2 regions of the Desulfitobacterium metallireducens DSM 15288 genome follow, and region 1 is predicted to be linked to the other one. Evidence: riboswitches for the same ligand, from Rfam matches in the RefSeq annotation. Region 1 holds a riboswitch; the other holds the start of a gene.

What was found. Region 1 has a riboswitch for thiamine pyrophosphate ahead of thiD (bifunctional hydroxymethylpyrimidine kinase/phosphomethylpyrimidine kinase). Riboswitches for the same ligand answer to the same signal wherever they lie in the genome.
Region 2: it holds a riboswitch for thiamine pyrophosphate, as region 1 does, so the genes downstream of both, cytX (putative hydroxymethylpyrimidine transporter CytX) here and thiD (bifunctional hydroxymethylpyrimidine kinase/phosphomethylpyrimidine kinase) in region 1, are expected to answer to the same signal.

What each region holds. Positions count from the first base shown of each region.
Region 1 is NZ_CP007032.1:608,296-612,721, forward strand. Features, by position in the region: gene thiM (hydroxyethylthiazole kinase) at 1-738, opposite strand, end outside; gene thiD (bifunctional hydroxymethylpyrimidine kinase/phosphomethylpyrimidine kinase) at 760-1,566, opposite strand; TPP riboswitch at 1,648-1,761, opposite strand; TPP riboswitch at 1,937-2,048, shown strand; gene DESME_RS02940 (LuxE/PaaK family acyltransferase) at 2,114-3,241, shown strand; gene DESME_RS02945 (acyl-CoA reductase) at 3,247-4,426, shown strand, end outside.
Region 2 is NZ_CP007032.1:1,023,237-1,027,662, forward strand. Features, by position in the region: gene DESME_RS04900 (class I SAM-dependent methyltransferase) at 1-155, opposite strand, end outside; gene DESME_RS04905 (pirin family protein) at 357-1,199, shown strand; gene DESME_RS04910 (4Fe-4S binding protein) at 1,332-1,577, opposite strand; gene cytX (putative hydroxymethylpyrimidine transporter CytX) at 1,666-2,796, opposite strand; TPP riboswitch at 3,007-3,109, opposite strand; gene DESME_RS04920 (putative bifunctional diguanylate cyclase/phosphodiesterase) at 3,198-4,426, opposite strand, start outside.

The DNA.
Region 1 (4,426 bases):
TTTAAACGTACCAATTCCCTCATCTGGGGTAAGCGATTGCTGAGCAAGCTCACCGGCAAGCCCCATGGAGGCGATTCCGGCAACAGTTGCGGTTAGATAATCTTGATTTGCACCACAGTAAGAACCGATGAGGGAAGTAGACATACAGCCCGTCCCGGAAACATCGGACAACATGCGGTGGCCGTTGTCGATTCGGCAAACTTGCTTACCATTGGATACGATATCTGTTTTACCGGTGATCGCAATAATGCAATTCCATTCAGTAGCCAGTTTCTTCGTAATGATTTCAGCATTTTCTTCACTTGCGACAGAATCAACGCCTTTTGTTTTAACATCAAGACCGGCTAGCACTTTGATTTCTGACATATTACCGCGAATGACGGTGGGTTGTACTTCTTCAATGATTCGTTGCGCTGTCTTTGTGCGCAGAGTCGTAGCTCCAACGCCTACAGGATCAAGAATAATGGGGATGCCCAGCGATTTCGCCTTTTTCCCAGCAGCGAGCATACTTTCGATCGTTCGGGAATTCAAAGTACCTATATTGAGAACCAAGGCAGAAGCAATGCTCACCATTTCCTCTACTTCAGATAGCTCATCCGCCATAACCGGAGAGGCACCAATCGCGATGGTAATGTTAGCGCAGTCATTGACGGTAACATAATTCGTGAGGTGATGGACAAGTGGGCTTTTCTCTTTTACGGCGGATAAAGCAGCCGTTAATTTCTCTTGTATGTTCATGAATAAACCTCCAAGCTAATTCTAATCGTTCAAAAGTCCAGCCTTCTGATACAGGCTATAAAAATGATGCGTTGGTCCGACGCCTTTGCCGATGGCTAACGAATGCTCAATCGCGATCGTAATATACTCCTTCGCTTGGGCAATCGCTTGCTCGATACTCATTCCGCGAGCAAGATTTGAGGCGATTGCGGAAGACAAGGTGCACCCTGTTCCATGCGTATTTTTGGTGTTAATTCGGGCAGATGAGAAAGGAATGAATTCTTTTCCAGTGAAAAGGATATCCGTGGAGTCGTTTTCAAGGTGACCGCCTTTAAGCAAGACGTTTTTAGCACCCATCTGGAAAATCGCTTTTGCAGCATCCTTCATTTCTTCAAGGGTATGAATGGAACGGTGGGACATTACTTCGGCCTCAGGAATATTCGGGGTAACAACTGTAGCGAGGGGTAATAATTCCTGAATTAAAGTTAGCTCAGCGTCGGGATTTAAAAGGTGGTAACCACTTTTGGAGACCATGACTGGATCGACGACGAGTTTTTCCGGAGCATACTCTCTTAACTTTTCCGCGATGATCTTAATGGTGGGAATTTGAGAAACCATCCCAATTTTAACGGCATCGACAGAGATATCATCAAAGATAGCATCGATTTGTTTAGCGATAATATCAGGATCAATATCCTGAACCGCAAACACGCCTTGGGTATTTTGAGCAGTGACAGCAGTGATCACACTCATTCCGAAAACACCATGAGCGGAGAAAGTCTTCAAATCAGCCTGAATTCCGGCACCCCCACTACTATCAGAGCCCGCGATGGTTAAAACGTTTTTCATGACAAAATCCTCCTTAGGGATAAAAACGAATGATTTAAACATATAAAAAGAGCACAACTCCAGGTAGGGCTGCGCTCTTCTTGTTACAGAGTATTGCTCACCTACGCTGGGATTATCCAGATCAGGTTCAAAGGGTCTTAGACTTCATCAGGTCTAAATCTCAGCCGGCCTTTTCCAGCTCCCCTGCCTAACTATGAGGTTAGATATTGGTTAAAAAATAGCACGTAATCCGTTAAAAGTCAAGGTAAGGACTGGAAGCTGGAAAGATCGATAACAGGGAAAAAGATAGGGACATTCGGATGAGAACTTGAACGTTTCCTATAATCGTGCTAATCTTTACTTATTATGAAGTAGTTCTGTAAGAAGAATGTAACTAAATAGAGGGAGCTTAAGGAATTGAGCTGAGAGGGCAGTTGAGACCACTGCCGACCGTGATACCTGATCTGGATAATGCCAGCGGAGGGACAGTAATATTGGAGTAAAAAACCGCTCATTTTCTAATGAACGGTTTTTATTATTAATTTTTAACAGAAGGAAGTAGAATTTGATGAGGGTAGACTCAGAAAAAATGGTTGAAGACATTTTTGACTATATCGAGAAGTTTAAAAATAAAGCGAGTAACTCTCCGGAGATTAGTGACGATTTTAATGCTTTAGCTCTCAAACTTTTTCAATTTCAATATCAATGGAATCCCGTCTATAGAAAATATTGTCAGCTTCGTCGCAAGTTACCCCTAACCGTGAAGAGGTGGCAGGATATTCCCCCGATTTCTTATCAGATGTTCAAGGAGTCTACTTTAGCGTGTGAACCTATCGACGAGACGATTCCTGTTTTCATGACGAGTGGCAGTACCAATCCGGAAAAAAAGGGGCGTAATTATCATCCCACTTTTAAGGTCTGGGATGCATCGATGATTTTTCCTTTTAAAAATTATGTTCTTCCGGATCGGGAGAAAATGAGGATTTTAGTATTGTCCCCGGGCGATGATGTAAATCAAAACTCTTCCTTGTCGCGATATCTATCTCGAGCGTTTAAGGAATTGGGCAGTGAGGGAAGTCAGCTTTTCTTCCATCAAGACATCGGGTTTGATATGCCAACCTTAGTTGCTGCGCTTAAACAAAGCGTCGCAGAGCAGGAACCCGTTTTACTGCTGGGCGCGACTTTTGCTTATGTTCATTTCATCGATTATTGTCAGGAGCAAGGGGAGAAGTTCCAATTGCCGAAAGGAAGTCGGGTGTTTGATACAGGCGGCTTAAAAGGGCAAGCACGTGAAGTGATGACGGATGAATTATATGAATGGTTCAAAGCGTTCTTTGACGTTCCACGGGAGCTCTGTATCAATATGTACGGAATGACGGAGCTCTGTTCACAAATGTATGATCGCACAATTGAAACGTATCTCTCTGGGGGTCAGGTCATTTATGATAAAATCGGGCCAGCCTGGACCCAAATCCAGGTTTTAGATCCGGACACGCTGGAAGCTGTTCCTGATGGTGAAATAGGTTTGCTGGCTCATTATGACTTAGCCAATTGGAATTCGTGTTTAGCTGTTTTAACAGAGGATATGGGATACAAAACTCCAGACGGTTTTGTTTTGCTCGGGAGATCGAAGGGGGCTGAGCCCCGCGGGTGTTCGATTGCGGTTGATCAGTTGATCGCTGAGCAGAGGAAGTGAGGAATATGGAACACCAGTTAATTCCGGCTTATTTTGTCCCTGAAGGCCTTACATTTGACGCTTATCAGGAACGACGGTACGGTGGGTATACGCTTCAATTTCCTGAATTAAATGGAGGAATTGTAGCTGAAGTTTGTGCTGAGGTGATTAAGCATCGTAACGCATATTTAGTCAATTTAACGACGGATCAAATTATTGAACGGATTGATCAAGCAGTTCAACTTTGGCTAAACCCAGATTATCCGTTGCGTAAAATTGCTGAACATGTGCTTCCTCCTCTGACAGGGTATGATGGGGAAACAATTCGCTTAGAATTAAAACGCTACATGCGTGGATTTCGAAAAAAGGATATTTATCGTTTTTTAGATGAAGAGTTCGATAATCCGAGCTTACTGGATGGCTTTCGGCCTCGAAAAACAGGGGGGATGAGCCGGGTATATGGACCAGAGCTGATTTTTCATGTTTTCTCTGGAAATGTCCCGGGTCTGCCCCTTTGGAGCATAATCATGGGGCTTTTGCTTAAATCCGGAGGGATCGGGAAATCTTCTTCGGCGGAACCTTTGTTGCCCGTGCTTTTTGCTCAAAGCTTAGCTCAGGTTGATCGGGAATTGGCGAATTGCTTCGCGATTCTTCCGTGGAAAGGGGGCACGGCTGATTTAGAAGAGCCGGTGCTTAAGTCGGTTGATGCGGTTATTGTTTATGGTTCGAGTGAGACGGTCCAGAAGCTTCGTAAGAAGGTTACTAAGAATATTCCGGTATTGGGTTACGGACATAAGGTGAGTTTTGCCGCGATCGGTAAGGAGGCGTTAACGGCTGATCGCTACCAAGACACGGTTCACCGGTTAGCTCATGATGTGATGGTTTATGATCAGCAAAGCTGTTTATCGCCCCAAGCCGTCTGGGTTGAAGAAGGTGGGGCGATTAGCGTGAGGCAATTTGCTCAGTTACTCGCCGCTGAACTCGAGAATTACGAAAAGCGCCGACCTCGGGCTAAACTGACGGACGAAGAAGCGATTGCCATCCGTTCAGTTCGCAATCGTTATGAAGCACTATCCTTCCAGGATGATGAAATCGAAGTTTATGGAAGTGCAGGAGGAACGGAATGGACGGTGATTTACGAGGGTAAACCTGGGTTTGAGGGATCTCCTCTTAACCGGACCATTCATGTTTATGCGTGTCATGAAC
Region 2 (4,426 bases), 410 kb from region 1:
GCGTCAAGTACATATGATTCAGACTTGATCTGTACTGTTTCTAAATTCAACTTAGTTGCAGGGAAACCACCGGGGTGGGAGCTACCAATGCCTAACCATGCCAGTAGTTCAAAATAATTCATATCTTCGACTCTCTTGTTCTCAACAGAAACCATGAAGTCTCCCCTCCTTTCCCAATATCATGGTATTATATTCCAGGAAAAGATGATTTGTAACATCAGTCGGTGTAATCCTTGATAGAATTTCATAAATTTAAAATAATTATTAAAAAGGTTTGATTATTTAAAGCTTGTGTTATAATTAATCATACTTATAAGAGAGTCTTAATAATTTAAGAATTTAAGGAGGTTCGTCGAATGAGCAATATTCGAACTATTAATAAAATTATTACCGGGGAAAGGGCAACCGATGGTGCTGGCGTAAAGTTAGTCAGAGTTATTGGCTATGATGATACTCAAGATTTTGATCCCTTCTTGATGATGGATGCCTTTGATTCTGTTAATCCAAACGACTATACTAAAGGTTTCCCGTGGCATCCTCATCGAGGAATAGAAACAGTTACCTATCTTATCAAAGGAGATATAGAACATGGGGATAACCTAGGGAACAAAGGAAGTATTCTTGATGGAGATTGTCAGTGGATGACAGCTGGTTCAGGAATTATTCATCAAGAGATGCCGAAACGGAGTGAGTGGTTGTTTGGAGTTCAACTATGGCTTAATCTACCTGCTAAAGATAAAATGGTTTCACCACAGTATAGAGGAATCCAAAAGCACGATATTCCTATCGTGGATGAGGAAGATTCCAAAGTCCATATTATAGCGGGAAACTATAAGGGAATACCAGGTGCACTGGAAGGAGATTATGTTAAACCTCTCTATTTTGATGTAGAAGTAAAGAAAGATAGGGAATGGACTTTCGAAACGGAGGAAGATTCCACCTTATTCATTTATATTCTTCAAGGAGAAGGTTTCTTTGATCCCCAGAATGAAGCGTTTATTTCGGAAAAGCATGCGGTCCTATTTAATAAAGGAAAAGATTTCCGAGTAAAAGCTTCAAATCAAGGAATTCGGTTCTTACTTTTATCCGGGAAACCACTCAAAGAGCCTATTGCCTGGGGTGGTCCAATCGTGATGAACACAAGAGAAGAGCTGGATCTTGCGTTCAAAGAACTCAATGAGAATAAATTCGTCAAATAAGTAATAAAAGCTGTTACGCAACGTTATTTGCTAAACAGGTGTTTCATCGAAGTCGCTAAGAAATTTCAATAAAAAGGGAGATCACTACTACTTAAGAAGTAAGTGATCTCCCTCGATTTTTTTGTTGGGTTATTATTTAGTTTTCTTTTTTTTCTTTTTTTGTCCGGGTTCAGATCCTTTAAAGCTCACGGCCCCATGGGGACAACTTTTGATACAAACCCCACAGGCGACGCATAAATCTGGATTTACATAAGCGGGTCCTCGACTAAGAAAACCTAATTTCTCCTGGGTGATCGCTTTCTCGGGGCAAGAACGTTTAGAAGGACACAACGGTGAACGATCACATTTTATGGGATCAACATATGCTGCTTTACTCACAACTCCCACTCCTATCTATTTAGTGGATATATACCTGATGGGGGTATTGCTACAAGCATACTATAAAACGTGCAAAGTGACAATGCGGTTAGGATAAAGCATCATGAATTATCACTTTTTTTAACGTTAAATAAATTACTGCAACAAGAATAAAGACCATAATCGTCGGTGAGCCCCATTCGACATTGACGAAGTATTGATAAAGGAATGTTCCAAAAGCCGCGATGAGGATGCCTAACGTATTGAGCTTTGAGCTCTGCCCTTTATAATGGGTAAGATACTCGATAAAGACGATCGTGTAGACTGGAATGAAGACACTGCCGATCATCAGTAGAAAGCTTTCGAAGTTTTCGATCGGGAAGACAAAAGCAATCATAAGAGAAATTAACGAATAAAGGACAATCATTAGATTTTCGTTTTTAAATGGAAAGAGTTGTTTAGAGGAAATGACAGCCGAATAAATATCCATAAAAGCAGTTGTCACCGTAGCAATGATGATGATAAAGCCAGCGATAAACTTCATATTGCTCTGCACGATATATTCGATAACATCCATCCCCGTATGGAGAGTAATGAGGAAGCCTAGAAGATACATAAGCATACTGCCGATAAAGTAGCCGATGAAGCTGGAGAGAACGACCCCTCTTTTGCTTTGCCCATTTTTAGTGTAATCTCCAATGAGTGGTAGCCAGGAAATAGGCATGGCAATGGAGAGTTCCACCGCAGTCGCAAAATTCATCTGTCCAGTTATTGGAGGGAGGGATTGCATATCAATGCGGAAAAAGATCATGACGCTCAGGACAAGCAGAATAAGGACAAAAATATCATTGAGGGCTTTGGAATAGTTATTAAAGAAAAAGGCCCAGATTAAGACGGCAAAGCCCATTATAATCATGGAGACCGGTAAAGATAGATTAGCGATTCCGCCAAAGGCTCTTCCCGCTTGGATAATCATGACTGTACCCCAACCAATGAGTTGGAGAACATTTAGGAAAGCAATAACTTTTACTCCTACTGGCCCCAGGGAGTCGCGGACTTTTTCCATGGCTGTTTTACCGCTTTGAAAAGAGATATAACCGCCAAATGCCAGAAGCAAAGTGCCAATCAGGTGTCCGATAAGAATAGCAGCTAAGCCTTTCGCCAGTCCTAATGGAGCGGTTAGCCCCCCGGTATAAATTTCAGAAATTGAAATGGCTGCTCCAGCCCATAAAAGAAACATTGATGAATTCTTAATCTTCTCCATTTGTGTTCAACCCTTTCTGTTATAGAACTTAAAATGTATTAGTGCGAGTAATTTCTGTTATCAAGTCAACAGTCTGAGCACCATTTAATGCTCCATTCTATCTTCCCCCCCCAACAACCTGTTTAAGAAAATAAAAAGACTTACCCGAGGGGTAAGCCTATTCCTATCTTTGAAATCCACATTTACGCGGACAGTCTTCAGCATCCCTACGCTGGTGTTAACCAGATCAGGTTCTAAGGGTTAAGATGATTCTTTCTCAGCTCCCGACGGAGCACCCCCTGCACTATTCAATTATATAGAACTCTGAGGAAAATTATAAGTCTCTTTTTGATGATTGTAAATAGGTGATTTACGATAACGTTATATTCTAACCATTCTTAACCGAGCGAGGAAAGGAGTTGACCTTCTTCCATCCTCCTATTTGTTATGAAATTAAAAAACTCTTCGCCGGAGAGTGGGGTACTCAATAAAAAGCCTTGAACCACGTTACATCCCATGTCTGATAGAATAGAAAATTGCTCAGGCGTTTCTACACCTTCGGCGACTGTGGAAAAGTTAAGACTCTTGGCCATAATCAGGAGAGCTTTTAACATTGCTCTATCGCGCACTTCGAAGGCGATATCCTGAATGAAAGATCGGTCTATTTTTATGGTGTGGACAGGGTATTTCTTCAGATAACTTAAGGAGCTATAGCCTGTTCCAAAGTCATCAATCGCAATCTTTATGCCTATGGACCTAAGATTGTTCAATATACGGATCATCTCTTCAGGGTTAGAAAGAGCGACACGTTCAGTAATTTCTAGTTCAAGAAATTGCGGTTCGAGCCCTGTCTCGGCAAGAATTTGCTGAATCTTTTGATAGCAATGACACTCTTCCAACTGGATGCAGGAGATGTTGACTGCGACAATGATCATATGTCCGGCATCATGCCATCGTTTCGCTTCTTGGACAGCTGATCTTAACACCCATTCTCCAATCGGAATGATGATTCTTGTTTCTTCAGCTATAGGAATAAATTCGTTAGGTGGGATCAGTCCCATTTTTGAATGGTTCCAACGAATTAAAGCTTCAGCGCTGGTTACTTCTCCTGTCTTAGCATCACATAGAGGTTGATAAACAACGGTAAATTCATTCCGTGCTAAGGCACTTTTCAAACCGGATGCTAAGCGAGTCTGGCGTAAAAGTGCCTTGCCCATTTCGGGTGTAAAAAAGGTATAATTGCCGTTGCCACGTGCTTTAGATTGATACATTGCAATATCGGCATGTTGGAGCAGCATGGAGGGGTCAATACTATCTTGAGGGTAGAGCGCAATTCCTAAACTTGCTGATATTTTATATTCCAGCGTATCTAGTATTATCGGTTGTTCTATGGTTGAAAGGATAGCTTGGGTGATGTTCGTGACTTCCTCAGGTGAGGAAACGCCATCTAAAAAGATGATGAATTCGTCTCCGCCTAGGCGCGAAATAAAATCTTCTCCCCGAATAATTTGTTTTACACGCTGAGCAATTTCGAAGAGGACTAAATCTCCGATGCGATGTCCTGCCGTGTCATTGAGATTTTTAAACTGATCTAAATCACAAAAAATTAAGGCAAACATTCGATCTG